Regions from separate parts of the Micromonospora sp. IBHARD003 genome, predicted to be linked through region 4. Evidence: riboswitches for the same ligand, from Rfam matches in the RefSeq annotation. Region 4 holds a riboswitch; each other region holds the start of a gene.
What was found. Region 4 has a riboswitch for cyclic di-AMP ahead of ACTWOL_RS04580 (C40 family peptidase). Riboswitches for the same ligand answer to the same signal wherever they lie in the genome.

Region 1 (7,519 bases), 2.4 Mb from region 4:
CGGGACCGGGTGCGGGGACGTACGGAAGCGGGCGTCAGCCCGCGGTCGCCGAATCGTCCGGCGCTTCGGGCGTCAGCCCTTGAAGCGCGGGAAGGCGCTGCGGCCCGCGTACACCGCGGCGTCGTCGAGGATCTCCTCGATGCGCAGCAGCTGGTTGTACTTGGCCACGCGCTCGGAACGGGCCGGGGCACCCGTCTTGATCTGGCCGCAGTTGGTGGCGACGGCCAGGTCGGCGATGGTGACGTCCTCGGTCTCGCCGGAGCGGTGGGACATCATGCACTTGAAGCCGTTGCGCTGGGCCAGCTCGACGGCGTCCAGGGTCTCGGTCAGCGAACCGATCTGGTTGACCTTGACCAGCAGGGCGTTGGCGGCGCCCTCCTCGATGCCACGGGCGAGACGCTCCGGGTTGGTGACGAACAGGTCGTCGCCGACCAGCTGCACCTTGCTGCCGAGCTTCTCGGTGATGATCTTCCAGCCGGCCCAGTCGTCCTCGAACAGCGGGTCCTCGATGGAGACGAGCGGGTACGCGTCGACGAGCTCCGCGTAGTACTCGGTCATCTCGGCGGCGGAGCGCTCCTTGCCCTCGAAGACGTACGCGCCGTCCTTGTGGAACTCGGAGGCGGCCACGTCGAGCGCGAGGGCGATGTCCTTGCCGGGCGCGTAACCGGCCTGCTTGACGGCCTCGAGGATGAGGTCGAGGGCCTCGCGGTTGGAGTCCAGGTTCGGCGCGAAGCCGCCCTCGTCACCGAGACCGGTGGACAGGCCGCGCTCCTTCAGCACCTTCTTCAGGGTGTGGTAGACCTCGGTGCCCCAGCGCAGGGCCTCGGAGAAGGACTCCGCACCGATCGGGGCGATCATGAACTCCTGGATGTCCACGTTGGAGTCGGCGTGCGAGCCGCCGTTCAGGATGTTCATCATCGGCACCGGGAGCAGGTGCGCGTTCGGACCGCCCAGGTAGCGGAAGAGGGGGAGGTCGGAGGCCTCGGACGCGGCGTGGGCGACGGCCAGCGAGACACCGAGGATGGCGTTGGCACCGAGCGATGCCTTGTTGTCGGTGGCGTCCAGGTCGAACATCGCCTGGTCGATCAGGCGCTGCTCGGTGGCGTCGTATCCGACGAGCTCCGGGCCGATCTGCTCGATCACGGCGAGGACGGCCTTCTCGACGCCCTTGCCCATGTAGCGGTTCTGGTCTCCGTCACGGAGCTCAATGGCCTCGAACGCACCGGTGGAGGCACCGGAGGGAACAGCAGCACGGCCGGTGCTGCCGTCGTCGAGGCCGACCTCGACCTCGACCGTGGGGTTGCCTCGGGAGTCCAGGATTTCCCGGGCTACGACGACGTCGATGGACGGCACGAGCATCTCCTTCTGGGATGTGGCGCTGAAAGTGACGTATGCGAAGCACCTGCGGTACAGGTGCGGCGCGGGGTCGGTGCAGGGTCGCTTCGGCCTTGCGACATGAGCCTAACCGGACCGGGGGGATCGGCCGGCCGCTGCCCGGCCCGTGGGACGAAAAAGGAAGCCAAAGCGGCAGAAACCCCGACCCGGGGCAACCTCCCGTGCCCGAAGGACTACGGAGAAGTTGCACCGGGCCGGGGTTTCCGGGGGGACGGGTGTGCTGCGAAGGGGCGGGTGTGCCGCCCGGTGGTCCGCCGGGTCCACCGGGCGACGGCCCGCGGAGAGACCCGGGATGTTCCCTCTGGATCTCCCTGGTTCCGGGGCGGGGAGTCCCCTGGGCGGGGGCCCCGGAGCGGGGTGGGTCAGCGCAGGTGGAGCAGCTGACCGGGGTAGATCACATCGGCGTCGTCGACGATGTCCTTGTTGAGGTCGAACAGCCTCTGCCAGCCGCCCTTGACCTTGTGCTTCTCGGCGATCTGGCTCAGGGTGTCGCCGGACTTCACCTTGTACTCGCCGTCGCCCTTCTTCACCGGGGCGGCGGGACGCTCGGAGCGGGTGGTCGGGGCCTCGGCGCGCTTCGGGGCCGGAGCGGCGGGCTTCGCCTTCGGGGCAGCCTTGGTCTTGGCGGGCTTCGGAGCGGCCTCGGCGGCGCCACCGGTGTACGCGGCGCGGGACAGGTTCACGCCGCAGTGCGGCCACGCGCCCTTGCCCTGGCCGGCCAGGACCTTCTCGGCGATCTGTATCTGCTGGCTCTTGCTGGCCTTGTCGGCGGTGGAGGCGAAGGCGGTACCGCCGAAGGCGGCCCAGGTGGAGGCCGAGAACTGCAGGCCGCCGTAGAAGCCGTTGCCGGTGTTGATCGACCAGTCGCCACCGGACTCGCACTGGGCGACGGCGTCCCACTCGGAGGCGGTCGCGGCGGAGGCGGTCCCCGAGATCATGAGCGGCGCGGCGATGGCGGCACCGGTGACGCCGGCGGCGTAGGTGGCGATACGGGCGGTGCGCGCGGACGGGCGGCGGTGCTTGCCCTTGCCGGAAAGCAGCATGGAGTTATCCCCTCACCGACGCCTGCGAGGTGAGCTGTCGGGTTCGGGCCGATGGGGTGTCCCCCGTTCCGGTCGGACTGGGCATCCGACGGAACCGGAAGACGAGTTGCCCGGCCGCGCGACCTAGCGCGCGGCTTCACCCCAAGCCGCTCCCGCCCACCCTCATCGGGCTCATCGGGCCGTTGCGGCACTTACCTTGGGTCCCCCGCTCCTGCCTACGGCGCTTGACGCGACGGCTGTTCCCTACGACCGACGGCAGGATTCGGCGTGACGGTCGACGGGGCCCGCGATGGCGAGCGGTCAGACCGTAAACACACCTCTCCCCGATGTTCAAAGGAGGAACATCGGGGAGAAATCACCCATATCTGACGGGGCCTGATGTCCGTTTTCGCAGGTGAGAGGTGGGATGGCCCTACTTGGCGGGCATCCGGGGTCAGTTGACCGGAAGAGACTCATGTCTCACTTGCACAGAAGTGGACATAAGCACCCTTACCGCTTCGTCAACTGCCCCTGCTCCGGGGTGAGATCGAGGCTCTGGCCAGGAGTGATGAAGTTGGCGTTAGAGCCGACGACATCCTCGTTCGCCTTGTAGAGCGCGACCCAGCCGCCGGGCACCTCGTGCGCGTCCGCGATCAAGGAGAGGCTGTCGCCGGAGCGGACGATGTACTCATCCACCGCACCGGCGGCATCCCGTGTCGATCCGTCACCCCGTGAGGCATGACGACCGGATTCATACTCATCGCCCGAATTGCCCGCCTTACCCTCCTCTGCGGGGGTGCCGCGGCGCTTGCCGGAACCGGCCTCGGTGCCGTTGCTCACACCCTGGGAGGAGTCGGCCGAATCGGACGCGTCCGCGTCCTGCTTGCCCTGCGCGTCCTGCGCCGGGGATCCGGCCGGCTTGGACGCCTCGCGCATCGTCTGCCCTTCGGCACCCGTGGACGAGTTCTGCCCCGGCTGCTCCCCGCCGGACGACGGGGAAGCCTGGGGCTCCGCCCTCACCGCGTCCGCACCGTCACCGAAGGAGGGTGCGTCCACCTCGTCGTCATCGCCCTGGGAGCCCAGCGTCCGGCCCGTGGCGCCGGGGTCGACCCGGGGCGAGGACGAGTCCTTGATCAGCCCGGTGACCGCGGCACAGCTCTCCCACGCCGACGGGCCTTCCGCGGCGAGCACCTTCTCGGCGACCGCGATCTGCTGCGAGCGGCTCGCCAGGTCGGGCCGCGGCGCGTACGCCGTGCCGCCGTGCCGCTCCCAGGCCTCCTGGGAAAGCTGCAGCCCGCCGTAGAAGCCGTTGCCGAGGTCGGCGCTCCACATTCCGCCGGTCTCACAGTTCGCGACCCGGTCCCAGGTACCGGCGTCGGCGGCCGACGCGGCACCCGCGCCGAGCAGCGGGATGGCGATCGCCGATCCTGTCACCCCTGCCGCGACGAAGAGGGCGGGAGCCTGGCGGGGGCGGCGGTGTCGACCATTCCCGGAGAGCATGCGTGGGCCTTTCGTGTGACGACAGGGGACCTGGGGATCCCGAGTTGACGGTGAACGTAGCCGCATCCGAGCGATAGTCACAAGTCGATGCAGGGGAGATCACGTGAAAGTCACGATACTGATGGGACGTCAGATCTTTTGGCGCGTGAACTCAACTGGCAGAGTGCGCAATCCACGCATGATCAGCCCTCCGCGCCAGCGCAAATCGGATGGATCCACTGAAAGCCGCAAGTCAGGCAACCTGGTCAGTAGGGTCGCCAGCGCGGTCTGCCCCTCCAGCCGTGCGAGGGGCGCGCCGAGGCAGTAGTGGATCCCGTGCCCGTATCCGAGGTGCTGGTTGTCCCGGCGGGCCAGGTCGAGCACATCGGGGTCGGGAAAGCGGTCCGGGTCCCGGTCGGCCGCGGCGAGCACCACGAGGACGGGGTCGCCGGAGGCGATCTCCTGCCCGCCGAGGCTGAGCGGCTCGGTCGCGAACCGCCAGGTGGCCAGCTCCACCGGCCCGTCGAAGCGGAGGAGTTCCTCGACACCGGATGCGAGCAGGGAGGTGTCACCGGCGGCGAGGGACGACTGCAGACGTGCGCGCTGCCCGGGGTGGCGCAGCAGCGCGTACACGCCGTTGCCGATGAGATTGACGGTCGTCTCGAACCCGGCGAACAGAAGGATGAAGGCCATGGCGGCGGCCTCGTTCTCGGTGAGGTGCTCCCCATGGTCGGAGGCCTTGATCAGACCCGAGATGAGGTCGTCACCGGGATCCTCGCGCTTACGGTGGATCAGCTCCGCGAGATAGCCGCGCATCTTCTTCACCGAGCGGGCCACCCCGCCGCGCGGACCGCCGCCGTGACGGATCATCATCCCCGCCCAGTCCCGGAAGTCGTCCTGGTCCTCACGGGGGACGCCGAGCATGTCGCAGATGGCGTAGATGGGGAGCGGAAACGCGAACTCGTGGATGAGGTCCGCGCTCCCCTTCTCCGCGAAGCCGTCGATGAGCCGGTCCGTCAGCTCCTGTACACGCGGCGCGAACTCGGCGACGCGGCGCGGGGTGAACGCCTTCGAGACCAGTCTGCGCAGCCGGGTGTGGTCGGGCGGATCGATGTTCAGCAGATGCGTCATCAGCTCCGCCTTGCGCTCACCCGGGATCCCCGTCTTGCCCTTGGCGTGCGCGGGCTCGTCGTGATGCGCCGGATTCTTGCTGAGCCGCTGATCGGCGAGCGCCTGCCGCGCGTCCGCGTACCGGGTCACCAGCCAGGCCTCGACCCCGCTCGGGAGCCGGGTCCGGTGCACGGGTGCGTGCTCGCGGAGCCAGGCGTAGGCGGGGTAGGGGTCGGTGGCGAACTCCCAGGTGAAGAGCTCGGGGGGCTCGGGAGCGGCGGGGGGCTGGTCGTGCATGGGATGACGGTAACGCCCGGCCTGCTCGGCTCACTCGTTCGGCGTACGTGTATGCATTCCCCCTGGGTACGCTGATCGTACGCGCCAGACTCCGTCGCATGGGAGCGCTGATGAGTGCCGCAGCCGAAGACCGGAAGGAAGACCAGGACGGCCGGGAGGAGCAGTACGTGTTCCCGGTGCCGCCCGCCGGTGGGTGGACGGCGGACGATCTCGACCGGATCAAGGGTCTCCCGCCGCACACCGAGCTGATCGACGGGGGACTGTTCTTCGTGACTCCGCAGACCGATTTCCACATGGCCGCACTGCGGCTGCTGGAGAACGAGCTGGTGCAGCAGGCACCGGACGACCTCTACGTCGTCCGCGAGATGACCACCAAACTGGGCGAGCGCGACCGACCGGAGCCCGATCTCATGGTGGTTCCGTGGAGCGCCCGCACGGGTCCGGAGCAGACCTGGTACGCCCCCACCGACATCCTGCTCGCCGTCGAGATCGTCTCGGACGAATCCGTGCAGCGCGACCGCAAGCTCAAGCCCCGCAAGTACGCGGCGGCCGGGATCCGGCACTTCTGGCGGGTCGAGAAGAGCGACGAGCTTCCGGTCGTCTACGTCTACGAGCTCGACCCCGCCACGAACTCCTACGCCGTCACCGGCATCCACCACAACCGGCTCAAGGTCGACGTCCCGTACTCGATCGAGGTCGACCTCACCGCGGTGGGCCCGCGACGAGGCCCGCGGGACTGACCGGCCCCGTCCAGGCCGGGCCTCAGGACCCGTTCCCCGCCGTCTCCGTCGCGCGGATCGCGTCGCGGTACGCACGCGCTGCCGCGCGCAGGGCCGCCTCCGGGTCGTGGCCCTCTGCCTCGGCCCCTACGGCCATCGCCAGCAGTTCGTAACCGACGCCGTCGCCGGGAGGCACGGCCACGTCCAGCCCCGCCGTCCGGACCCGCGAGGCCAGCTTCGCGGCCAGAGCCAAGCCGGGCTGGCCGAGCGGAATGCCGTCCGTCACCGAGTCGCGCTGCTTCTCCACGGCCTTGGTGCGCAGCCAGTGCGCCTTGACGTCCTCCGGGGTCTCGGCGTGCTCGTCGCCGAAGACATGAGGATGGCGGTGGATCAGCTTGTCCACGATCGTCCCCGCGACATCGTCGATCGAGAACGGCTCCTCGCCGTCCTCCTCGCGGCCCTCCTGGGCGATCCGCGCATGGAAGACCACCTGGAGGAGAACGTCCCCGAGCTCCTCGCGCAGCTCGTCGCGGTCGCCGTCCTCGATGGCCTCGACGAGTTCGTAGGCCTCCTCGATGCCGTACTTGGCGAGGCCCTTGTGGGTCTGCTGCGAGGACCAAGGGCACTCGCGCCGGATCCGGTCCATGACCTGGACCAGATCGAGCAGCCGGGCGCCCGGCAGGTCGTAGGAGCCGGGGAGCAGCTCGAGGTCGGGCATCCGGAAGCGGCCCGAGCCCGCCATCCGGGCCAGGCCGTCGGTGAGGGCCTGATCGCCCTCACCGGCCGCGAGCACCACCACGGTGTGTCCCCCCGCGCAGGCGTCCACCAGCTCTTGGGCGGTCGGTGCCGCGATCTCCACCGCGACGCCCGCCTCGCTCAGATACGGCAGCTGCGGGTGGTCGCCGTCCGCGCACAGCACACGGCCGGCGGAGTGCAGCGTCTGCCACGCCGGCCAGGACAGCAGTCCCGGCGCGACGCGGTGGCTGGCGGTGAGCAGGACGATACGGCCGGGCTCGACGGGGGCTTCAGCGTTCACGCCCTCGACCTTACGTCGGCTGCCGGGCGGGTCAGGTCCCGGCCTGGACGGCCTCCGGCTCCCTGGTGACCTGGGTGATCCACGGGGCCTTGTAGTCGCCGAGCTGGATCTTCGCGTCGTCCCAGGAGCCGAAGCGCGGGTTCACATCGATGTCGAGCGACTTCGACGCCTCGGTGAGAGCGGCCCCGACCTTCTGCTGGCCCTGCGGGGTGCCGAGGTCGGCGCCGAGGGCCGCAGCCAGCTTGGTCAGCAGGACCTCTTCCCGTACGGCCTGGTCGATCTGGTCCGGGGCGACTCCGCGCTGCTGGAGCAGCATGGCGGCCAGCGCCTTCTCACCGCCGGACTGCTGCACGGCAGCTGCCCGCGCGTCCTGGAGCTCCTTGCGCGAAACGGTGACCCCGGCGTCGTCCGCGGCCTGTTCCAGGACCCGGTCGAGGATCATGCTGTGCAGCTTGGCCCGG
Region 2 (7,519 bases), 5.2 Mb from region 4:
GCCGACGAACGCCGCGGCCCCGGCCTCGTCGATGTCGTCGAACTCCGGCACCCTGCCGGGGCGGGCGGCATCACGCCGCCACTGCGCGTACCGCACGGCCTCGGCGAGGGCGCGTACGGCGCGCTCCGCGGCCGGGTAGGCGGGGATGCGCGGCGCGGCCGGGAGCGCGGGTGGGACGCCCTGGCCCGGGGCGGCGTCTTCGGGCCGTCCGGCCGGTGGCTGCGGGGACAGCGGTCCGCGGGGCGGGGCGGGCGGACCGACCGGCGGGCGATCGCCGGGAGCCGCGTCGGCCGCGGGCGCGGCGACTGCCCCGGACCTTTGCGGGGCCGAACTCGTCGCCGCCGCCAGCGCGTCCGCCAGCCCTCCCAGTTCCACATGGACGACGAGGACCGGTTTGGCAGGGCCGGATTCCGCCGCCCGGCGCAGCGCCGCCGCGAGCACCTCGCCGTCGCCCGACTCGGTGACACCGCCCTCCCCCACCCAGGGGATGGCGTTGACGACGACCGCGTCGCACGCCTCGTCCTTCAGCGCCTCGGCCAGGGCGTCGCAGAAGTCCTGCGGTGTCGCCGCCGTCGTCAGGTCGCGCGGCGGCAGCGGCCGCAGGCCCTCCGCGAGGCAGGCGTCGTAGGTGAGCAGCCCGAGCGACTCGGAGTTCCCGAGGATTCCCACCCGGGGCCCCACGGGCAGGGGCTGCCCGGCGAGCAGCAGCCCCACGTCGACGAGTTCCGTGACGGTGCCGACGCGGATCACTCCCGCCTGGGCGAGCAGCTCCGAGACCGTGGCGTACGGAACCCGCGTGATCGGCACCGCGTGCCCCGGGGGCGCGCTTCCGCTGTGCCGTGCGCCGCGCACGACCACCACGGGCTTGACCGCCGCCGTGCGCCGGGCGAGCCGGGTGAACTTCCGCGGATTGCCGAGGGATTCCAGGTACATCAGGACCACGTCGGTGTCGGGGTCCTCGTAGCAGTACTGGAGGAAGTCGTTGCCCGAGACGTCCGCCCTGTTGCCCGAGGAGATGAACGACGACAGCCCGGCACCGCGTCGGTGCAGCCCGCTGAGGAGCGCGATACCGATGGCACCGGACTGGGTGAAGAGTCCGATCGGGCCGCGGGCCGGTGACTCCGGGGCGAGCGACGCGTTCAGCCGGACCCGGTCCGCGGTGTTGATGACGCCGAAGGCGTTCGGCCCGATGATCCTCATCCCGTACGTGCGCGCCTGCCGCACGAGTTCGCGCTGGCGCTCCCGTCCGCGGGCACCGCTCTCCGCGTATCCGGCGGCCAGGACGACCAGCCCCTGCACGCCGTGCTCACCGCAGTCCGCGACCACGTCGGGCACGCGTTCGGCGGGTACCGCCACGACCGCCAGGTCGACCGGCTCCCCGATCTCCCCGACCGAGCGGTGGGCGGGCACGCCGTCCAGGTCCCGCTCCTCGGGCCCCAGGGCGAGGTTCACCGCGTACAGCCGCCCGGTGTAACCCGAGGCCACGAGATTGCGCAGCGCGGCTCGTCCCACTCCGCCCGGGGACCGGCCGGCTCCGATGACCGCCACCGACCCGGGCGCGAGCAGGCGCTGCACGGACCGTGCCTCCGCCCGCTGTTCCCGGGCCCGCTGGACGGCGAGGGACTGGGCGGTCGGCTCCAGCTCCAGCGTCAGCCGGACGGCGCCGTCCTCGAAGCTGCGCTTCTGGGTGTAGCCGGCGTCCGTGAACACCTTGATCATCTTGTTGTTCGCCGGCAGCACCTCCGCAGCGAACCGCCGGATGCCCCGCTCGCGGGCGACCGCCGTGATGTGCTCGAGCAGCGCGGAGGCGACGCCCCGGCCCTGGTGGGCGTCCTGGACCAGGAAGGCGACCTCCGCCTCGTCGGCGGGTGAGGACGCCGGCATGCCGGCGGCGTCGATGCGGTCGTAGCGGACGGTCGCGATGAACTCGCCGCCCACGGTCGCGGCCAGGCCCACCCGGTCCACGTAGTCGTGGTGGGTGAACCGGCGGACGTCCTTCGCGGACAGCCGGGGGTAGGGCGCGAAGAAGCGGTAGTACTTGGACTCGTCCGAGACCTGCTCGTAGAAGCTGACGAGCCGCTCGGCGTCCTGTGTGGTGATGGGCCGGATGCGCGCGGTGCCACCGTCGCGCAGCACCACGTCGGCTTCCCAGTGGTCGGGGTAGGCGTGATCCGACGGGGTCTGCATGGGCCAAGACTACGGGCCGGGCCCCGGTCGCGAAGCCCGGAACGCGGGTGCAGGCTGAGGTCACCCGGGCGCCCGGGACCGGCGTCTCCCGCGGGCCCGGGAAAGGGACATCGGGTCGGCGCCCGGCTGCCGGGCACTCCGCACATCATGAGAGACTGGTCTAGACAACCGCTAGGACTTGAAGGGCATCACCATGGCTGAGCGCCGCGTCAACGTCGGCTGGGCCGAGGGCCTGCACGCCCGCCCCGCTTCCATCTTCGTCCGTGCCGCCACGGCCTCCGGCATCCCGGTGACCATCGCCAAGGCCGACGGCACCCCGGTCAACGCCGCTTCGATGCTGGCGGTGCTCGGCCTCGGCGCGGAGGGTGGCGAGGAGATCGTGATCGCCTCCGACGCGGACGGCGCCGAGGTGGCGCTGGACCGGCTGGCGAAGCTGGTCGCCGAAGGGCTCGAGGAGCTCCCGGAAACCGTCTGACCGGCCGGCCGCGGCCGGTGCGGCCACGCGCACCGGCATCGCGGCGCACTGCCGGAAACCGGGACATCAGAAAAATCGGCGGCGCCCCGCGTAATTCATGGCAGGCGATTCACCGCGATAACCCTCATGATCCTCATGGACCTGAATTTTCCACGGCGCAATCTCGCCGCATTTCCATGGCGGGCACTTTCAGGGTTGGTCAGGATCACCGCACCCAGGCGGCCTTCTTTGTATACGGCGCCTTTGTTAACAGCGGACACTCGCCGTGTTTACGGCTTGTTGCGAACCCTTCACGGCCCTGCGCGGCGGAATACGCAATCGGTGCGCCCCGGTCGTCCGCTCGGCGTGCAGCGCGGTCAGCGCACGCGCCCGCTCCACGTCACCCCGGGCCACCGCGTCCACGATCGCGCCGTGCTCGGACCAGCACTCCACCGGCTGCGCCGGCTGCTCCACCACATACATCCAGGCGATCTTGTGCCGGAGCTGGGTGAGCAGCGAGACGAGGGCGGGGCTGTCGGACGCCTGCACCAGCGTCTCGTGGAACCAGCCGCCCAGCGACCGCAGATCCTCTCCCTGACCCCGGCGGGCCCGCTCCTGGCCGAGTCTGACCAGGCCGCGCAGCACCTTGAGATGGGCCTGCGTCCGCCGCTGCGCGGCCCGGGCCGCGCCCAGAGGCTCCAGGATCATGCGGACTTCCAGGAGATCCGCGGCCTCCTGTTCGGTGGGCTCGGCGACACACGCGCCGGCATGCCGCCGCGACACCACGAAGCCCTCCGACTCCAGGGTGCGCAGCGCCTCGCGGACGGGGACGCGTGAGACGCCGTAGCGGCCCGCCAGCTGCTCCTCGGCGAGCCGGCTGCCGCGCTCGAAGACACCGGACACGATGTCGTCGCGGATTGCCGTGCACACCGAACGCGCAGGAATGCGCATACCGAACCTCCGCTTTAATCCGCACGAAACCCGATCGGACGACGTCTGTCCGGTGACTCTATTCCAATGGGCCGGAATTTCCGATGGCCTCCACCACTTCATGGATATCTTTTGGCCGGAAAATGCCGAAGGCCCCGCCGGTAAGATGACCGGCGGGACCTTCAACCGCTATTGCTGCGGGCCGTGCGAGTGCGTCAGACCTTGACTCCGTGGCCGCGCAGATACGCGACCGGGTCGATGTCCGATCCGTAGTCGGCGCTCGTGCGGGCCTCGAAGTGGAGGTGGGGGCCCGTGGTGTTGCCGGTCGAGCCGGACAGGCCGATCTGCTGGCCCGGGGTGACGCGCTGACCGACGGAGACGCCGATGGACGACAGATGGCCGTACTGGGTGTACGTGCCGTCGTGCATCTTGATCACGACGTTGTTGCCGTAGGCACCGCCCCAGCCCGCCTCGACCACGGTGCCCGTGCCGACCGCGACGACCGAAGTGCCGGACGCGGCGTGGAAGTCGATGCCGGTGTGGCTGCCGGAGGACCAGACGGCACCGCCCGCGTGGTAGTCGGTGCTGACGTACGACCCGGCGACGGGCAGGTTGTAGGTCATCAGGCGCTTGCGCTCGGCCTCACGGGCGGCGCGCTCCTGGGCGTCACGGGCGGCCTGGACCCGGATCTCCGCCTTGCGCTTCGCCTCGGCCTCGGCCCTGGCCTGCTCGGCGGCCAGATTGGCCTCTTCCTGCTGGACGTCGGCCTGGGCGCCGACCTGCTCGGCGAGGGTGTCATCGGCCACGATCACCTGGTTGAGACCGGTGTCCTCGACCGAGACGCTGTCCGTGTCGGCCGCGAGGGCCGGCGAGGCGAGAGCGCCGACGACGCCGGTGGTGGCGATGGCCGCGGCTCCGGCGATACCCGCACGCTTGCGCAACAGCCGGCTCGGACCACGATGCTTCCCGGTGGCACGGGTGAACGCCATGTAGTGGCTTGTCCTTTCCTTCCTTCTCGCCTACCGGGTTAGCTGACGGGTTCGGAGCAGGAAGGTCTCCTACGGATCCCCTCCACGCGTGAGCGCGAAGGCGTTCCGATTCACCCCAGGGGACATATGGGTCCCCGGCTCCCCAGGCTCGCGCCCGACGGGGACTCGGCGATGACTGTCCGATGCCGCGGGTGCGGCAGATGCATCCAACGGACAGCGCAGAAGACGCTAAGCCGATCTTCTTCCAATCACCAAACGGACACGCGTTTTTGTCGCGCATGCCACAGGTCAGACGGGTAGCCTCACCAACAAAACGGACATACGAAAGGGCCCCGTTGACACATCGCCAACGAGGCCCTTCCCGGGCACCTCACCGCTCGGGCGGTCAATCAGCCTGTGACAACCGTCACTTCACCGATCCCGAGGGCCCTGACCGGCTCTTCGATCTCGGCCGCGTCCCCCACGAGCACCGTGACAAGCCGGTCCACCGGGAAGGCGTTGACGACCGCGGCCGTCGCCTCGACGGTGCCCGTCTCGGCCAGCCGGGCGTACAGCAGCCCCTGGAAGTCGTCCGGCAGGTCCTGCTCGACCTGGTCGGCCAGCGTGCCCGCGACCGACGCCGCGGTCTCGAACTTCAGCGGGGCCACACCGACCAGGTTCTGTACGGCGACGTCCCGCTCCGCGTCCGTCAGCCCCTCGGCGGCGAGGGTGCGCAGCACGGTGAACAGGTCATCGAGGGCGGGGCCGGTGTGCGGGGTGTCCACCGAGCCGCTGATCGCGAGCGTCGCCGCGCCCGTGGCGCCGCCCGGGGCCGAGGGGGCGGCGGAGCGCAGCACCTGCGCGAAGGCGCGGACACCGTAGGTGTAGCCCTTCTCCTCGCGCAGGACGCGGTCCAGGCGCGAGGTGAGCGTCCCGCCCAGGCAGTACGTGCCGAGGACCTGGGCCGGCCAGACGCTGTCGTGGCGGTCCGGACCGATACGGCCGATGAGCAGCTGGGTCTGGACCGCACCGGGACGGTCGACGATGACCACACGGCCCGTGTCGTCCGCGGTGATCGGCGCCATGGGACGGTGCTCGCCCGCGCCGCCGGTCCAGGCCCCGAGCGTGTCGGCCAGCACGGCGTCCACGTCGACACCGGTGAGATCCCCGACGATCACGGCGGTGGCCGATGCGGGCCGGACATGGGCCTCGTAGAAGGCCCTGACGGCCGCGGAATCGATGCGCTCCACGGTCTCCTCGCTGCCCTGACGGGGCCGCGACATGCGCGACGACGCCGGGAACAGCTGCCTGGAGAGCTCCTTGGCGGCCCGGCGGGCGGGATTCGCCGTCTCGTGCGGGATCTCGTCCAGGCGGTTGCGCACCAGCCGCTCGACCTCGCTGTCCGCGAACAGCGGCGCCCGCAGGGCCTCCGCCAGCAGACCGAGGGCCTTGAGCAGCCGGGAGACCGGCACCTCGAGGGAGACACGGACGCCGGGGTGGTCGGCGTGCGAGTCGAGCGTCGCACCGCAGCGCTCCAGCTCCGCGGCGAACTCCTCCGCCGTGTGCTTGTCGGTGCCCTCGGAGAACGCCCGGGCCATGATCGTGGCAACGCCGTCGAGGTCCTCGGGCTCCGCCTCCAGCGGAGCGTCGATGAACACCTCGACGGCCACGACCTGCTGACCGGGCCGGTGGCAGCGCAGCACGGTCAGCCCGTTGCCGAGCGTGCCGCGCCCTGGCGCGGGGAACGCCCACGGCCGGGCCTGCCCGGGCTGCGGCTGCGGGTGGAAGTCCATGGTCACGGCAGCCTCGGTCACTGTCCGGCCCCCTCTGCGTCCTGTGCGTCGTCGTCGTTGTCGTCGGCGTCCTCTGAGGCTGCTGCGGCCCCGATGGGCTCGTACACCAGCACCGCGCGGTTGTCCGGGCGCAGCCGGGCCTGCGCGACGTCCTGCACCTCCTCGGCGGTGATGTCGAGGACCCTAGAGACGGCGCTGAACGCCAGCTGGGGGTCGCCGAACAGCACGGCGAACCGGCACAGTTCGTCGGCACGGCCCGCGACGGTGCCGAGCCGGTCCAGCCACTCGCGCTCCAGCTGGGCCTGGGCGCGCTCCATCTCCTCGGGCGTCGGGCCCTCGGCGGCGAACCGGGCGAGCTCCTCGTCGACGGCGGCCTCGATGGCGGGCACCTCGACACCGCCGGACGTCTTCACGTCCAGCCAGCCCATCGACGGAGCCCCGGCGAGCCGCAGCAGGCCGAAGCCCGCGGCGACGGCCGTGCGGTCGCGGCGCACCAGACGGTTGTGCAGACGGGACGACTCCCCGCCGCCGAGGACGGTGAGCGCCAGGTCGACGGCGTCGCACTCCCGTGTGCCGTCCTGTGGCAACCGGTAGGCGGCCATCAGCGCGCGTGCGGGGACCTCCTCGACGAGCTCCTCGCGCAGCTGCTCGCCGATGGTGTCGGGCAGCGAGCCGTCGCGCGGCGGCTGCTTGCCGTCGTGGGTCGGGATGGAGCCGAAGTACTTCTCGATCCAGGCGAGGGTCTGCTGCGGGTCGATGTCGCCGACGACCGACAGCACCGCGTTGTTGGGCGCGTAGTACGTCCGGAAGAAGTTCCGCGCGTCCTCGAGCGTCGCCGCGTCCAGGTCGGCCATCGAGCCGATCGGCGTGTGGTGGTAGGGGTGGCCCTCGGGGTAGGCGAGGGCGGTCAGCTTCTCGAAGGCGGTGCCGTAGGGAACGTTGTCGTAGCGCTGGCGGCGCTCGTTCTTGACGACGTCCCGCTGGTTCTCCATGGACTCGTCGTCCAGCGCGGTGAGCAGCGAGCCCATACGGTCGGCCTCCAGCCAGAGCGCGAGCTCCAGCTGGTGGGCGGGCATGGTCTCGAAGTAGTTGGTGCGCTCGAAGCTGGTGGTGCCGTTGAGCGAGCCGCCCGCCCCCTGCACCAGCTCGAAGTGCCCGTTGCCGGAGACCTGTGCGGATCCCTGGAA
Region 3 (7,519 bases), 2.9 Mb from region 4:
ACGACTGGACATCGCGGTCGGCCCGGAAGCCGCCGCTCGCCTCGATGTTGCTGTAGCCGTGGAAGGCGCTGCGCAGGAGCCGTACGGCGTCGGTCAGATCAGGCTCGGAGAGCGGATACGCGCGCAGCATCGCGTAGGTGGCTTCCATCATGCGGCGGTGTCCCGGTGACTCGTCGACGACCTCCGGGCCGAGGGGGATCTGAGTCGCCGCGTAGCGTCCCGGGTGCTCCAGCGCGAAGGCGCGGTACGCCTGGGCGAATGCCGCCAGTGCGTCCTTGCCGGCGCGGCCCGCGACCGCCGTCGTGACGCGGTCGCCGAACTCGCGGGAGGCCAGGAGTGCGACCCGGGCGCGCAGGTCCGCCGCGTTCTTCAGATGGGAGTAGAGGCTCGCGTCCCGCACGCCGAGGCGGCGTGCCAGCGCGGAGACCGTGACGTTGTCGAATCCGGTCTCGTCGGCCAGATCCGCCGCCGCCTTCACCACCCGCTCGGTGTTGAGCCCCGCACGAGCCATGCACCATCTCCGTCCCTGGTCTCCGTCGTCACACATCAGCCTAGGACATTTAATCGATTGCCTAGGAGGCCTAGGAAACCTAGCGTCACGGGTATGAAGGCACTCACTGAGCAGGAGATCCGCGCGTCCTTCGTCAACTGTTCGAAGGGCGAGACCAAGCGTCTGGCCGTGCCCCGTGACCTCGGCGAGCGCCCCTGGGACGACCTGGACTTCCTCGGCTGGCGGGACCCGGCGGCGCCCGACCGCAGCTACATCGTCGCCGAGCGGGACGACCGGCCCGTCGGAGTGGCCCTGCGCTTTCCGTCACGGCAGCGCGGATATCTGCATCGCAGCATGTGTTCCCTGTGTCTGACCACGCACCCCGGGGGCGGCGTCTCCCTGATGACCGCGCGCAAGGCGGGCCCGGCGGGCAGGGAGGGCAATTCGGTGGGGGCGTACATGTGCACCGATCTCGACTGCTCCCTGTATGTGCGGGGGATCAAGGTCCCGGTGCCCGGCGGGCGGCTCAAGGAGTCGCTCACGGTGGAGCAGCAGATCGCACGCACTCGGGTCAATCTCTTCGGGTTCCTGGACTCGCTGGACGGCTGACCGCAGCGCGGTCCGGATGGCCAGGCCGGGGACGAACCGGCTGTGGACATGCGCGTTCGGCCCTGTGGTGGGAAAACTGGAGGTATGGCTACCAAGGCACTCCTGGAGGGCGGACCGGACGATCTGCAGGGGAAGATCGTGCCGATCACGCCACCCGGACAGGAACTGAAGATTCCGCACCACGGCGGCTACGAGCACTTCAAGGCCACCACGCGTCACGAGGACAGTCCGGAGGGGCGGTTGACCGTGTACAAGTGGTGGGAGCGGACGGAGATCGCCGAATAGTCGTCGCCGGTCGGCCGGGCGCGGCCCGGGGCGGCCGCCGCAGTCGCCGCCCGGGGCCGGGGAGACGTGTGCCGGACAGGGTCGCCGCCAGGTCGCCGAACGGGTCGCCGGACGGGTTTTTCGCCCGGCAGTACCGGCTTCCACGACACCCGGGGGGAAAAGTGGAGTGGATCTTGCTCCGCATGGCGTAAGGTGGTGTTCACCGACGCGGGGTGGAGCAGCTCGGTAGCTCGCTGGGCTCATAACCCAGAGGTCGCAGGTTCAAATCCTGTCCCCGCTACTCAAGGCCGATGGCCCGAATCCAGAAGGATTCGGGCCATCGGTGCGTCCAGGCCCGTCCAGGCCCTGTCCGGGTGCCGTACGGAGCCGGTGACCGGAGCGGCTGCCGTGTGCCGCCGCCTGGGGTACGGTCACGAGAGGGCCCCCGGTGACCATCGCCTCCGCCAGGACCTGGTCCGGTTGGCCGACGGCGACTCGCCCCGCGGCGCGGCTACGGCCAGCCTGGGTGGGGCGCGGTACCGTCCGCGATCGTGGTCGGACCGGCAGGAGAACAGTCGTGGCATACAACGCAGGCGACGAAGGACCCCGGCGCAACCGCGGCCGTGTCCTCGTCATGCTGCTGCCCTGGCTGATGATCGTCGTCGGAGTGGTCTTCGATCTGTTCACGCCCGAGGCGTACCGCGCGTCGCCGCTCTTCGCCGCCGCTCCGCTGCTCGCCGCCCCCTTCTACTCCTGGCGCGGCACCCTGCTCGCCATGGTCACCAGCGTGCTGACCGTGCTCGGTCTGCACATCTACAACGGCACGGTGGGCCAGGTGCCGGCGACGACCGAGGTCCTGACCGTGCTCACGGTGTCCGTGGTCGCCCTCTACATCAACCGGGTGCTCCGCCGCAGCGGTGAACGCCTTGCCTCCGCGCGGGTCATCGCCGAGGCCGCCCAGCGCGCGGTCCTCCCCACGCCCGCCGAGCGGATCGGTGGCCTGCAGGTCGCGGCCCGGTACGAGGCGGCGCAGGCGGACGCGTTCATCGGCGGGGACCTGTTCGCGGTACAGGACACGCCGTTCGGTGTGCGGCTGGTGGTCGGGGACGTACGGGGCAAAGGGCTGGACGCGGTCGAGACGGTGGCCGTGCTCCTCGGGGCGTTCCGCGAGGTGGCCGACGAGGAGTCCGCGCTGGAGGGGGTCGCCCAGCGACTGGAGCGGGCGCTGGCGCGTGAGGGTGCCCGGCCGCACGGACTCGACGAGGTCGAGGGGTTCACCACGGCCATACTCGCCGAGATCCGGCACGGCGAGGGGCGCGTCCGGGTGGTCAACAGGGGCCATCCGCCGCCCATCGTGCTGTACGCGGACGGGGCTCTGGACCTGCTGGAACCGAGCCAGAACGCGCTGCCGCTCGGCATGGGGGAGCTCGCCCACTGGCCGGACCACGCGGACGAGGCGCCCTTTCCTCCCGGGGCGACGCTGCTCCTCTACACGGACGGTCTGACCGAAGCCCGGGACGGGCACGGCACCTTCTACGATCCGCAGGAGCGGCTCTGCGGCCGTATCTTTCCCGGGCCGGACGGGCTGCTGGACGCGCTCGTCGCCGATGTGCGGCGGCACACCGGCGGTGGCCTGACGGACGACATGGCGCTGCTGGCGGTCGGCCGGCCCGGTGTGCGGCAGCCGGCGCGGCGCCGGACGATGCCGGTGGTGTCCTAGGGGTTTCATGGGCACGTGGGCACGTGGGCGCATGGGCGTGCTCCGGGCGCCGTGCCCGATCCTGCGGGTACGGATGCATGTACGGAAGGTGATCGACGCGCAGCCCTTCCCCTCACGTGTGACGTGCCATCAGAAATTCAACCGTGAACATTGAGGTGTGAGGGGCGGTCAAGTCGCACGACTCGCCCGCAATCCGGCTGATTTGTCCCCACTGAGATTCATTAACGATCAACGGGAACGGCTTGGAATACGGCCTCGGTGTCTATTAACGTTCGATAACGCAGCGCGGTCGTCCCAGCCGCCGCAAGAGGCGGCACCGTGCGCATGCGCCGAATCCCGCAAGGGAACCGGGGAACCACCAATTGGGGTGAATCGGGTGCTTCGTCGTGCCCGTAGGAGACCTTCCTGCTCCGAACCCGTCAGCTAACCCGGTAGGCGAGAAGGAAGGAAAGGAGCACGCCTCCGTGGCGTCAAACGAGCCTGCCCTCCAGGAGTTTCCCACCACCGAGTGGCCTCCGACCGCCGAGTGGAACCTCTCCTCCGGGGCGGAGGAATGGAACCCCACCGAGGAGACCGTTCGTCCGGTCCGCGGCAGGCACCGCGTCGCCAAGCAGCGCAACGGACTCGCGCGCAGCTCCACCGTCCTCGGCGTCGGGGTGATCGCCGCCGTCGGTGCGGGTGGCATGGCCACCGCCCAGGACAAGCCGGCGGTATCCATCTCCCTGCCGGACACCATCACGGACAATCTGCCGGACGCCGCGTCGCTTCCCGGGGTCGGCGACCTGATCTCGGACGATTCCGACGAGCAGGACGATGACGCCAATGCCCGGCCGCTGACCGCGCAGCCCGTCTCCGACACCGCCACACAGGCCGGCTCCCAGCAGGGCAACGCGGGTGAGGCCCTGCGTGCCCGGATCCTCCAGCAGGCCGAGCAGCAGCAGGCCGAAGTCGAAGCGGAGGCCACGAACGCGGCCGAGCAGGCTGCCGCCGTGAAGGCCGCCGCGGATGCCAACAAGCAGCAGTCGGCGGCCGAGGCCCAGGCCGCGGAAGCGAAGCGCGAGGCCGAAGAGGCGAAGCGGAAGGCCGAAGAAGCGGCGGAGGCCGAGCGGCTCGCCAAGCTGGCCGCGAGCTACTCGCTGCCGACGTCCTCGTACACCCTCACCTCCACGTTCGGCGAGGCCGGCTCCATGTGGTCGTCCGGCTACCACACCGGACTCGACTTCGCGGCCCCCACGGGAACGCCTGCCAAGGCCGTGCACGGAGGGACCGTCAAGTCCGCCGGCTGGTCGGGGGCGTACGGGTACCGCATCGTGCTGGAGCTCGAGGACGGCACCGAGATCTGGTACTGCCATCTGTCCTCGATGACCGTCGGCGCGGGCCAGAGCGTCGCGACCGGCGAGACCATCGGGCGTGTGGGCGCCACCGGCAATGTGACCGGTCCGCATCTGCACCTCGAGGTGCACACGTCGGGCGGCGACGGGGTGGACCCGGCGGCATGGCTGCGGGGCAAGGGCCTCAGCCTCTGATCCCGGCCTGAAGTCCCGGAAGCCCTGGAAGACGGACCCTAAGCCATCCCCTAAGCCGACCCTAAGCCCGGTAGGGGTTGTACCCCTCGTAGTCCCTGTGTGGCGGCGGCACCCGTACGCGGCCCGTCGCCCTGGCGGCATGCGTCAGAGCCGGGGACGCGATGTGCCTGCGCTGCCAGAGGTGGTGGAGCAGCTCCTGCTCACGGGCGATGAAGTCGGGACCCGCCGTGCCTTGGTAAGCCCGGTGGCGGAGGAAGGCGAGCGAGGTCGCGAACGCCTCGTACTCCGACACGGCGCGGGCCGCCATGCCCCCGTGGGCGCGGTTGACGAGATCGCGGGCCATCGTGCGGGTCTGCATCGAGGACAGGGCCTGTGGCTCGGCGGGGGAGAGCCAGCCTGCCGCCGCGTACGCGGGAAGCTGGGCCGCGACCGTACGCAGCTCGCGTTGCCGGGTCCAGACCGCCAGCCAGGTCAGCAGGGCGAAGGCAGGCACCATGACGGCCCCGTACACCGCGTAGAAACCCCAGGGGCCGAAGACCGCCGAGCCGTTCCACAGGGCGTGCGCCCCGATCGCCAGGGTGAGGCCGAGCAGAGGCAGCACGGTCCTGCGCAGCCGGCGGCGCCGGGCGGTGAGCGCGGCGGCACCGAATCCGATGCCCGTGAGCACGGTGAAGAGCGGATGCGCGAACGGCGACATCACGATCCGTACGAAGAAGGTCGCCGCCGTGACGGACGCGAAGCCCGAACGGCCGAACTCCTGGTCCTCGAGGAAGGCGTTGCCGAGATAGAGGACGTTCTCGGTGAAGGCGAAACCGGTCGCGGTGAACCCGGCCACGACGACGCCGTCGACGATTCCGGTGAAGTCCCTCCTGCGGAAGAGGAAGAGGAGCAGCACGGCGGCCGCCTTGGCGCTCTCCTCCACGACGGGAGCGATGACCGTGGCGCCGATCGTGTCGGCCGACGCCGGATCGGCCGTCGCGGTCGCTATCCACTGGGTCGCGAAGGAGTTCGCGATGATCGCGACGAGCGCGGCGGCGCAGGCGCCCCAGGCGAAGGAGAAGAGAAGGTTCGGCCACGGGCACGGCTCGACCCGGTCCAGCCAGCGGAACGCCGCCATCAGCAGCGGCACCGGCAGGAGAGCGAGGCCGAGGCCCACCAGGAAGCCCTCGGTGCCGGTCTGCTCGCGGACCAGTGCCAGGATGACCAGGCCGCACAGGACCAGCAGGGTGATCACGGCCCAGGCGCGCACCGCCGTGTTGCCCCAGAGGGAGCGGCGCGGCTTGTAGCGCCAGCGCGCACGCTCCGGCACGGCGTCGAAGAGCACGTGCTCGTCGCAGGCCGGGACGAGGGGGTGGGGCGCCGTGGGGTACGGCAGCCGGGACCGGTCGGACACCCGACGACCCTAACGAGCACGACTGACAGCGCGCGATGCGTTAACAGGCATTCCGGACGTGTCACGGGGCACGTCGGGCGCCGTCACCGGTACGGCTTCCGTCCAGACGACAGGACCTAGTGCTGTGGCCGGATAGGTTCACCGGCTCGCGGCGCCCTGCACGGCCACAGGACCTAGCGGGCACTCCTGCGGAACAGCAGGTCGTGCACCACATGCCCCTTGTCCAGGCCCTGGCCCTCGAACCGGGTCAGCGGCCGGAACGGGGGACGGGGCGCGAAGCCGCCGTCCTCCCTGGTGTTCTCGAAGTCCGGGTGCGCCGAGAGCACCGCGAGCATCTGCTCCGCGTACGGCTCCCAGTCGGTGGCGCAGTGCAGCACGGCGCCGGGCTTCATCCGGGTCGCGGCGAGTGTGAGGAAGTCGGGCTGGATCAGCCGGCGCTTGTGGTGGCGCTTCTTGGGCCACGGATCCGGGAAGTAGACACGGAGGCCGTCCAGCGCGTCCGGGGTGAGCATCTCGCGCAGCAGGATGATCGCGTCACCGTTGGCCACCCGGACGTTGTCGAGGCCCATGCGCTCCGCGAGCCCCAGGAGATTTCCCTGCCCGGGGGTGTGCACATCGACGGCGAGAATGCCGGTGCCGGGGTCGGCCGCCGCCATCTGCGCGGTCGCCTCACCCATCCCGAAGCCGATCTCCAGGACGACCGGCAGACCGCCGAACATCTCGTCCGGATCGAGCGTCCGCAGTCCGTCGATGTCCAGCCCCCAGACGGGCCACAGCCGCCGCAGCGCGTCGTCCTGCCCGGCGGTCACCCGGCTGCGGCGCGGCTGGAAACTGCGGATGCGCCGCTCGTGGTGCGACCCGGCCGGATCCGCGGCGGGGCCTCCGGGAAACCGCGGCTCACCCTTGGCGCGGGCCGCGACGACACGGGGCCCGACCGCCGGCGGGGCGGCTTCGGTGGTGACGTCGGTGACGCTCTGGAACTCAGACACAATGCCCCGATTGTACGCGCGGGGGCAGGGCCGGTGGGGGGCCCGTGCCTCGGGCGGAGCGCGGCTCAGGAGAGCCGTGCGAGCGCGCGGCGTGCCACCTCGCGGCCGATCGGGAGGGAGGCGGTCGCCGCCGGAGACGGGGCGTTCAGGATGTGCACCGTGCGCGGGGCCTCCCGGATGAGGAAGTCGTCCACGAGGGTGCCGTCACGCAGCACCGCCTGGGCGCGCACACCCGCGGCGACCGGCCGAAGATCGTCCTCCGTGACCGCGGGAAGCAATCGGCGGACCGCTTCCGTGAAGGCACGCTTCGACAGCGAACGGTGCAGCTCACCGGCGCCGTAGCGCCAGTGGCGGCGCGCTATCCGCCAGGAGCCGGGCCAGCCGAGTGTCGAGGCGAGCTCGCGCGGACGGACCGTGGACCAGTCGTATCCCTCGCGGGCGAGGGCCGGCACGGCGTTCGGGCCGACGTGGACACCCCCCTCGACCCCCCGGGTGAGATGGACCCCGAGGAAGGGGAACGCGGGGTCC
Region 4 (7,519 bases):
GGCGGCCACGGCGGCCGTGACCACGGTCTTCCCGATCTCGGTCCCGGTGCCGCTGACGACGATGACACCCATACTGCTCCTCGCTCCTTCTCGTCCCGCAGTCGTGCCGCATTCCGGACCCCGGCACGGGCCACCGGCCCCCGGTCTCAGCCCGCGGCCGCCGCTGCGCACACCGCCCGTGCGATGAGCGCCAGATCCTCGTCGCCGGTCACGAACGGCGGCATCGTGTACAGCAGATCGCGGAACGGGCGGATCCACACCCCCTCGCGGACCGCCGCCTCCGTCGCAGCCGCCATGTCGACGGGATGGTCGAGCTGCACGACGCCGATGGCCCCGAGCACCCGTACGTCCCGCACGCCCGGGAGCGACCGCGCATCGGCGAGCCCTTCGCGCAGCCCCGTTTCGAGACGCTTGACCTCCTGGGCCCAGTCCTGTCCGAGCAGCAGGTCGATCGACGCGCAGGCGACCGCCGACGCCAGCGGGTTGCCCATGAACGTCGGGCCGTGCGCCAGGACCGGGACCTCTCCCCGGGAGATCCCGTCGGCCACCCGGGGAGTGCACAGTGTCGCCGCCATCGACAGATAGCCCCCGGTCAGCGCCTTGCCGAGGCACATGACATCGGGAGAGACCGCTGCGTGCTCCGACGCGAAGAGCGTGCCCGTGCGGCCGAAGCCGGTGGCGATCTCGTCGAACACGAGCAGCACGTCATGGGCGTCGCAGGCTTCCCGGAGGACCCGGAGATACTCGGGGGAGTGGAAGCGCATCCCGCCCGCGCCCTGGACCACCGGCTCGACGATCACCGCCGCGAGCTCGTGGGCATGACGCCCGACGAGCTCGCGCAGATGGTCCGCGTAGGCCTCCTCGTAGCCGGCCGGCGGGGCGTCCGCGAACACCTGACGGGGCAGCACACCGGTCCAGAGCTGGTGCATCCCGCCGTCCGGGTCGCACACCGCCATCGGCTGCCAGGTGTCCCCGTGGTACCCGCCCCGCCAGGTCAGCATCCGCTGCTTCTCCGGCCGCCCCACCGAACGCCAGTACTGCAGGCACATCTTCACCGCGACCTCGACCGAGACCGAGCCGGAGTCGCACAGGAAGACATGCCGCAGCGGCTCGGGAGTGATCTCGACCAGCCGGGTGGCGAGCCGGACGGCGGGCTCATGCGTCAGCCCGCCGAACATCACATGGCTCATCCGCTCCAGCTGCCCGTGCGCCGCCTCGTTGAGCACGGGGTGGTTGTAGCCGTGGATCGCCGACCACCAGGACGACATACCGTCGACCAATTCCTCGCGGCCGTGGGCCGGTTCGGCGAGCCGGAGCCGGATCCCGGACGCGGATTCCACGACCAGCGGGTCCGTACGGCCCGGCATCGGGCCGTACGGGTGCCAGACGTGCGCCCGGTCCAGCGCGACGAGCTCGCGGACCTTCTCGTCACGCATTCGGCGCGAGGTCCGTCCCGGCGCCGCGGCGCCGCACCGCCACCAGATCCGTACGGGCGGAGGAGACCTCGGGCGCGGCGGCGGACTCGCCGCCACCGCACGGCTCGCAGCCGCCGCCGTGGGAACCGCAGCCGCCGCCTGCCGCGGCGACCGCGTCCGCCCGGTGCTCGGGCAGCGTGGTGGTGTCCGTGCCCTCCACCTCGAAGCCCGCGTCCGCGATCATCTCCAGGTCGGCCTTGCCGGCCTGGCCCTCGCTGGTCAGGTAGTCGCCGAGGAAGATGGAGTTGGCGAGGTGCAACGCCAGCGGTTGGAGGGTGCGCAGATGCACCTCACGGCCACCCGCGAGCCGTACCTCCACGTCCGGGCAGACGAACCGCACCATGGCGAGGATGCGCAGCGCCCGCTGGGGCGTCAGATTCCACTCCTTGGCGAGCGGAGTGCCCTCGAACGGGATCAGGAAGTTCACCGGCACCGAGTCCGGGTCCAGCTCGCGCAGCGCGAACACGACGTCGACGAGGTCCTCGTCGCTCTCGCCCATACCGGCGATGAGCCCGGAACAGGCCGAGAGACCGGCTGCGTGCGCCTTCTGGACCGTGTCGACGCGGTCCGCGTACGTGTGGGTGGTCGTGATGTCCCCGTACGTGCCCTCGGAGGTGTTGAGGTTGTGGTTGTACGCATCCGCACCCGCCGCCCGCAGCCGCTCGGCCTGACCCTCGGAGAGCAGACCGAGGCAGGCGCACACCTCGACGTCCTCGTTCTCCTCCTTGATGGCCTCGATGGTCTGCGAGACACGGTCGACGTCCCGGTCGGTCGGCCCCCGGCCGCTCGCCACCAGGCACACCCGCTTCGCGCCGCCCGCGACACCGGCGGCCGCGGCCTTCGACGCCTCGTCGGGCTTCAGCCAGGTGTACTTGAGGATCTCGGCCTTGGACCCGAGGCGCTGCGAGCAGTAGGAGCAGTCCTCGGGACACAGCCCCGACTTCAGGTTGACCAGGTAGTTCAGCTTCACCCGCCGCCCGAACCACTGACGGCGCACCTTTCCGGCCGCGGCCACCACGTCGAGCAGTTCGTCGTCGGAAGTCGCCAGAACGGCGAGCGCTTCTTCGCGGGTCGGCAGCTCACGCCGCAGGCCCTTGTCCACCAGCGTGTTCAGGAGGTCCATGGCGGAGATCCTCGCCTACCGGACACCCGTCGGCCAAGGAGGAACTCGACAACACACGCGGAATGGGGTGTGTGTATGGCCACACCCTGACCTTTGCCTCACCCGGCTAGGGTCTGTGCGCTGCCTACAAAAGGACCGGACCGTCATGCCTCAGGCCCTGCCCCAGGATCCGTTCGAGTGGACCGACGAGGCGGCGCGCCTGCGCGCGGACGCCGGTCTCGTCCGTACGCTGCGTCCCCGGCCCGCCGACGACACGCTGCTCGACCTCGCGAGCAACGACTACCTCGGACTCACCCGCAGGCCCGAGATCACCGGCGCCGCGGCGGACGCCGCCCGTCTCTGGGGCGCCGGCGCCACCGGATCCCGCCTGGTCACGGGCAGCACGGCACTGCACACCGAACTCGAGCAGGAGCTGGCCCGGTTCTGCGGCTTCGAGGCCGCGCTGGTGTTCTCCTCCGGGTACACGGCGAACCTCGCGGCCCTCACCGCGCTGAGCGCGCACGGCTCCCTCATCGTCTCGGACGCGGGCAACCACGCCTCCATCGTCGACGGCTGCCGCCTCTCCCGTGCCGAGACGGCCGTGGTCCCGCACGCCGACCCGGAGTCCGTGGGCAAGACCCTCGAGGCGCACCCCGGCCGGCATGCCCTCGTCGTCACCGACTCGGTCTTCTCGGTGGACGGGGACGCGGCCCCGCTCGCCGCGCTCGCGGGCGCCTGCCGTGCGCACGGAGCCGCGCTGGTGGTCGACGACGCGCATGGCCTCGGGGTGCTGGGAGACGGCGGCCGGGGTGCCCTGCACGCGGCGGGACTCGCGGGCTCCGCCGATGTCGTCGCCACCATGACCCTCTCCAAGTCCCTCGGCAGCCAGGGCGGAGCGGTGCTCGGTCCCGCACGGGTCATCAGCCATCTGGTCAATGCCGCACGGACGTTCATCTTCGACACCGGGCTCGCGCCGGCCGCGGCGGGCGCTGCGCTGGCGGGTCTGCGGCTGCTGCAGCGCGAACCGGGGCTGGCCGAGCGCGCCCGGGAGGTGGCGACGACGCTGCACGCGCGCCTCACGGACGCCGGGCTGACGGCCGCCCGCCCGGACGCCGCGGTCGTTTCCGTCCAGGCGCCGTCGCCGGATGCGGCCGTGCGCTGGGCCGCGGACTGCCGGGCCGGGGGTCTGGCCGTCGGCTGCTTCCGGCCGCCGTCCGTGCCCGACGGCATCTCGCGGATCAGACTCACCGCGCGGGCCGATCTCACGGACCGCCGGATCGAGGAGGCGGTCGGCGTCATCCTGCGCAACGCGCCGTCCCGCTGAGCCCGTACGGACGCCGGACGGCCCGCGGGGGCCCCGGCGGTCGGCCAACGGGCCGCCCCGGTGGCGCCGTTCGAGCCGATGGCCGGGCCGGGGCGCCGAACCACCGCCCGGCCGCCGCGCTTGAGAGCCGGGCCGTAGACAGCGGTTGCCCCGGTGCGCGGCCAAATACGGTCTCGCGTAGCAGAGTTCACTGCTTCGGGCGACAGTTGTCTGCACATCCGGGCGGATCGCCGCCGGAGGCGGCACAGACGGTGGCACTCTGGCGTTCAGCGCAAACGAGGCCACGCGCCGGCACACCGTCCGCTCCGTGCCGTCCCGTGTCGTCCTGCGGCCCCCGTGGGAAAGGGACAGCTCGCCATGGCAGACCACCAAGAAGCATCCGTCACTCTGCCGAGCGATCCCGCCTCGGTCTCCACGGCCAGGAGATACGTCTCCGGCGTCCTCACCGAATGGGGTCTTCCGGGGGAGGACCAGATGGCGGACACGGTACGCCTGATCGTCTCCGAGCTGGCCACCAACGCCGTCCAGCACACCTTCGGGCAGTCGCCGACGTTCACCGTCGGCCTGCGGCTGGAGCGGGACGAGCAGCTGCGCATCGGCGTCACCGACAGCCATCCGCGCTGGCCGCAGCGGCTGCCCGCGGCGGTCCAGCAGGACAACGGCCGCGGAATGGTGATCATCCGCACCCTCACCGCCGAGCACGGCGGGCAGCTGTCGGTGGCCCCCACTCCGGAGGGCGGCAAGACCGTCTGGATCGCCCTGCCCTGGGCACCCGCTCCACTCGGGGACCCGGACTGAGGGCCGGTGTCACCGATACGGACATGAACGCCGGTGCCGTACGGACGTCAGCGGTCGGGCCGTTGCCGTTGGCCGTCCGGGCGCTCCCGCCGGCCCAGCCTGAGTGCAAGCGCCAAGGGCAGAGCGCCCCACAGCAGCGTGCACACGAACAGGGTCGCCGCGGCGGCGACGATCCCCTCGGGCGTGCCGTGCACGACATCGACGACCAGCAGTACCGCCGAGGTCAGCGCCAGGGCGAGCACGGCCATACCGATCCCGGCCAGGCGGGAGGAGACGGAGACGATCTCCTTCTTGGCGCCCTTGCGGAAGAGGCCCCGGTGCACCGCGGCGGGTGCGGTGAACAGCGCCGCTGCCAGCACGGCCAGCATCAGCGTCGTCACGTACGTACCGCGCTGGAAGGAGTCGAGGGACGGGAAGCGGGCGGTGAAGGCCAAGGTCAGCAGGAAGGCGAACAGGATCTGGACGCCGGTCTGGATGACACGAAGCTCCTGCAGAAGCTCGGCGAAATTGCGGTCCGCCTGCTCCAGCTCCGTTTCGTCCCGCGAGGCGCGGGTGTCGTCATCGCCCATTTGGTACGAGTAACGCACATCCTGCGGATCCTGTCATGTGCACGGGCCGGTCGGACGAGGCGCCGGCCGTGCCCCGTGGATGCCCGGACCGGCGACGCAATGCGCCGTGTCCGCGCGCGTATCCGGAGGCTCCCACGGGGCCGCACACCGCTCCTACCGGATGTCCCGGAAGGTCACCGCACGCGCCCGTACCGGACGCTCTTGGACCAGATCTTGCTCAGCTTCACCACGGAGCCGCTCTTGGGCGAGTGCCAGATCCGTCCCCGGCCCGCATAGATGCCGACGTGGTAGACCTGCCCGCCGGAGTGGAAGAACACCAGGTCACCTTGCTGGCGGCTGGACGCCGGGACATGGCGTGTGCGGTTGTACTGCGCCTGTGCGGTGCGCGGCAGGCTCTTGCCCGCCTTCTGGAACGAGTAGAGGACCAGACCCGAACAGTCGAACCGGTTGGGGCCCGTGGCGCCGTACCGGTAGGGCGCACCCTTCTTGGACTCGGCGACTTTGAGAGCCTTGGCCGCGTACACGGAGGCGGCGTGGGCCTCGGGGGTGCCGCCTGGAACGAGCAGTGAGCCGCCCATGGTGGCGAGTGTGAGCGCCGAGACGGCACCCGTCCGGGAGAGCAGGGACGGGCAGTGTGTCTGCGCAGTCATGCGCAACCCTTCGTCAGCCGCCTGAGAAGGATGACCTGTCGGGTTCGGGCTGGCGAAGGTGCCCGGCCGCACGAAGCGGCTTCACCCCAAGGTCCGGCCACTGGGCGCGGACCGTACTGCTGGGTCCTCCACTCCTGCCGAAGCACTCATGTCGACCAGACATCCGGCGCGGCGGCAGGACTCGGCGTCCGCCCGGACCGCCCCGCCGTGGTGGCGGGGGCTTGTCGTCCCAGGGATCTTGACGCACGAACTGCCGGAATTCCGAGTCGAAACGACGATTTGTGAGGCTCCTCACCGCTGGCCCATTCAGGTGGACGATCCCGTTCGGCCCAGTCGGAGTGGCCGCGTAACGAGCGTCGTACCTGCGGCGGAACGGATCGTTCGGCCAGATGGCCGACGAGGGAACGCAACTTGCTCAGACCCCGTGCGCCGGCCCCGGCTACGCCACCTGGCCGACACCCAGTCGTACGCGTGTGTCCCGCCGTCGGCGCGGTGGACGCCGTCCTTCGGCGATGGCCGGGCCGTGGCCGCGTCCCGGTGCACGGCCACGGCCCGGCCGCGGGCTCAACGGGGGGACTCCGGCGGGACGGTGATCCGCGCGGTCCGCCGCTCGCCGTCCAGTACGCGCAAGGCGCGGGCCAGCGTGGCAGCGTGCAATTCCCTTTCCCCGCGCGCGTGCATCAGCGCGAGCGCGTCCCGCAGGGCGACGGCCTGCGCTGCCAGCGCCTGTGCGGCGCGCAGCGCTCCGTAGGTATGGGTGCCACGGGCCGGGTTGATCCTTCCCAGCTGGTCGACGACTTCGAGATAGCGGTCGATGAACTCGCCTTCGGCGCGGGTCAGGGCGGGCAGCGGAGGAAGCTCGGGCGGCAGCACCGCCCGCTCACCGCGTTCCGGGCGAAGCCGCGGACGCCTTGCGGTTTGTGATGATGTGATCGACCAGGCCGAAGTCCTTCGCCCCGGCGGCGTCGAAGACCGTGTCGCGGTCCAGCACGGTGCGTACGCGCTCGTCGCTCTGCCCGGTATGCCGTACGAGCATGGCCCCCATCTGCTCGTGCAGCCTCAGCAGTTCCCGTGCGTGGACGTCCAGGTCGGACGGCTGCCCCTGAACGGGCTCGTCCAGCGCGGGCTGCCGGACGACGATCCTGGCGCCGGGCAGCGCCATGCGCTTGCCGGGCGTACCGGCGGCCAGCAGTACGGCAGCGGTCGAAGCCGCTTGTCCGAGACAGGTCGTGGCCACGTCGCACCCGACCACCTGCATGGTGTCGTAGACGGAGGTCATCGCACTGACGGGACCGCCGGGGGAGTTGATGTAGAGGTGGATGTCCTGCTCGGGTGCGGCGTATTCGAGGTAGAGGAGTTGGGCGACGACATCACCCGCCGATGTGTCGTCGACGGCCGTGCCGAGGAAGACGATCCGTTCGCCGAGGAGCTTCGCGTAGGGGTCGAGGGTGCGGACGCCGTTGGTGGTCCGTTCGCTGAACTCCGGCAGGACGTAACGGGCGTAAGGGCGGTCCAAGGCGTACCCCTTCGTCGGAATGCGGCGCTGCATTCATGGGTGAAAAATGTACAGGACGTACAGACTGTCGTGATGGCGAGCATGG

Region 1: linked by a shared signal. The riboswitch ahead of ACTWOL_RS15295 (transglycosylase family protein) and the one ahead of ACTWOL_RS04580 (C40 family peptidase) in region 4 are both predicted to bind cyclic di-AMP.
Region 2: linked by a shared signal. The riboswitch ahead of ACTWOL_RS27810 (M23 family metallopeptidase) and the one ahead of ACTWOL_RS04580 (C40 family peptidase) in region 4 are both predicted to bind cyclic di-AMP.
Region 3: linked by a shared signal. The riboswitch ahead of ACTWOL_RS17745 (M23 family metallopeptidase) and the one ahead of ACTWOL_RS04580 (C40 family peptidase) in region 4 are both predicted to bind cyclic di-AMP.

Annotation. Positions count from the first base shown of each region.
Region 1 covers NZ_JBWBBX010000001.1:3,448,027-3,455,545, forward strand. The annotation lists gene eno (phosphopyruvate hydratase) at 73-1,353, opposite strand; gene ACTWOL_RS15295 (transglycosylase family protein) at 1,758-2,438, opposite strand; cyclic di-AMP (ydaO/yuaA leader) riboswitch at 2,443-2,671, opposite strand; gene ACTWOL_RS15300 (transglycosylase family protein) at 2,928-3,917, opposite strand; gene ACTWOL_RS15305 (cytochrome P450 family protein) at 4,047-5,303, opposite strand; gene ACTWOL_RS15310 (Uma2 family endonuclease) at 5,414-6,043, shown strand; gene ACTWOL_RS15315 (nucleoside triphosphate pyrophosphohydrolase) at 6,066-7,058, opposite strand; gene ACTWOL_RS15320 (SurA N-terminal domain-containing protein) at 7,090-7,519, opposite strand, start outside.
Region 2 covers NZ_JBWBBX010000001.1:6,256,844-6,264,362, reverse strand. The annotation lists gene ACTWOL_RS27825 (bifunctional acetate--CoA ligase family protein/GNAT family N-acetyltransferase) at 1-2,187, opposite strand, end outside; gene ACTWOL_RS27820 (HPr family phosphocarrier protein) at 2,381-2,662, shown strand; gene ACTWOL_RS27815 (GntR family transcriptional regulator) at 2,909-3,592, opposite strand; gene ACTWOL_RS27810 (M23 family metallopeptidase) at 3,787-4,560, opposite strand; cyclic di-AMP (ydaO/yuaA leader) riboswitch at 4,573-4,741, opposite strand; gene ACTWOL_RS27805 (M16 family metallopeptidase) at 4,950-6,353, opposite strand; gene ACTWOL_RS27800 (M16 family metallopeptidase) at 6,350-7,519, opposite strand, start outside.
Region 3 covers NZ_JBWBBX010000001.1:3,999,136-4,006,654, reverse strand. The annotation lists gene ACTWOL_RS17770 (TetR/AcrR family transcriptional regulator) at 1-511, opposite strand, end outside; gene ACTWOL_RS17765 (FBP domain-containing protein) at 605-1,099, shown strand; gene ACTWOL_RS17760 (DUF5988 family protein) at 1,184-1,384, shown strand; tRNA gene ACTWOL_RS17755 (tRNA-Met) at 1,591-1,664, shown strand; gene ACTWOL_RS17750 (PP2C family protein-serine/threonine phosphatase) at 1,941-3,083, shown strand; cyclic di-AMP (ydaO/yuaA leader) riboswitch at 3,401-3,536, shown strand; gene ACTWOL_RS17745 (M23 family metallopeptidase) at 3,548-4,609, shown strand; gene ACTWOL_RS17740 (PrsW family intramembrane metalloprotease) at 4,671-6,002, opposite strand; gene trmB (tRNA (guanosine(46)-N7)-methyltransferase TrmB) at 6,176-6,841, opposite strand; gene lhgO (L-2-hydroxyglutarate oxidase) at 7,057-7,519, opposite strand, start outside.
Region 4 covers NZ_JBWBBX010000001.1:1,072,133-1,079,651, reverse strand. The annotation lists gene bioD (dethiobiotin synthase) at 1-72, opposite strand, end outside; gene ACTWOL_RS04605 (adenosylmethionine--8-amino-7-oxononanoate transaminase) at 147-1,436, opposite strand; gene bioB (biotin synthase BioB) at 1,429-2,598, opposite strand; gene ACTWOL_RS04595 (8-amino-7-oxononanoate synthase) at 2,744-3,901, shown strand; gene ACTWOL_RS04590 (ATP-binding protein) at 4,259-4,699, shown strand; gene ACTWOL_RS04585 (DUF6328 family protein) at 4,747-5,268, opposite strand; gene ACTWOL_RS04580 (C40 family peptidase) at 5,442-5,918, opposite strand; cyclic di-AMP (ydaO/yuaA leader) riboswitch at 5,922-6,073, opposite strand; gene ACTWOL_RS04575 (hypothetical protein) at 6,483-6,791, opposite strand; gene ACTWOL_RS04570 (ATP-dependent Clp protease proteolytic subunit) at 6,799-7,467, opposite strand.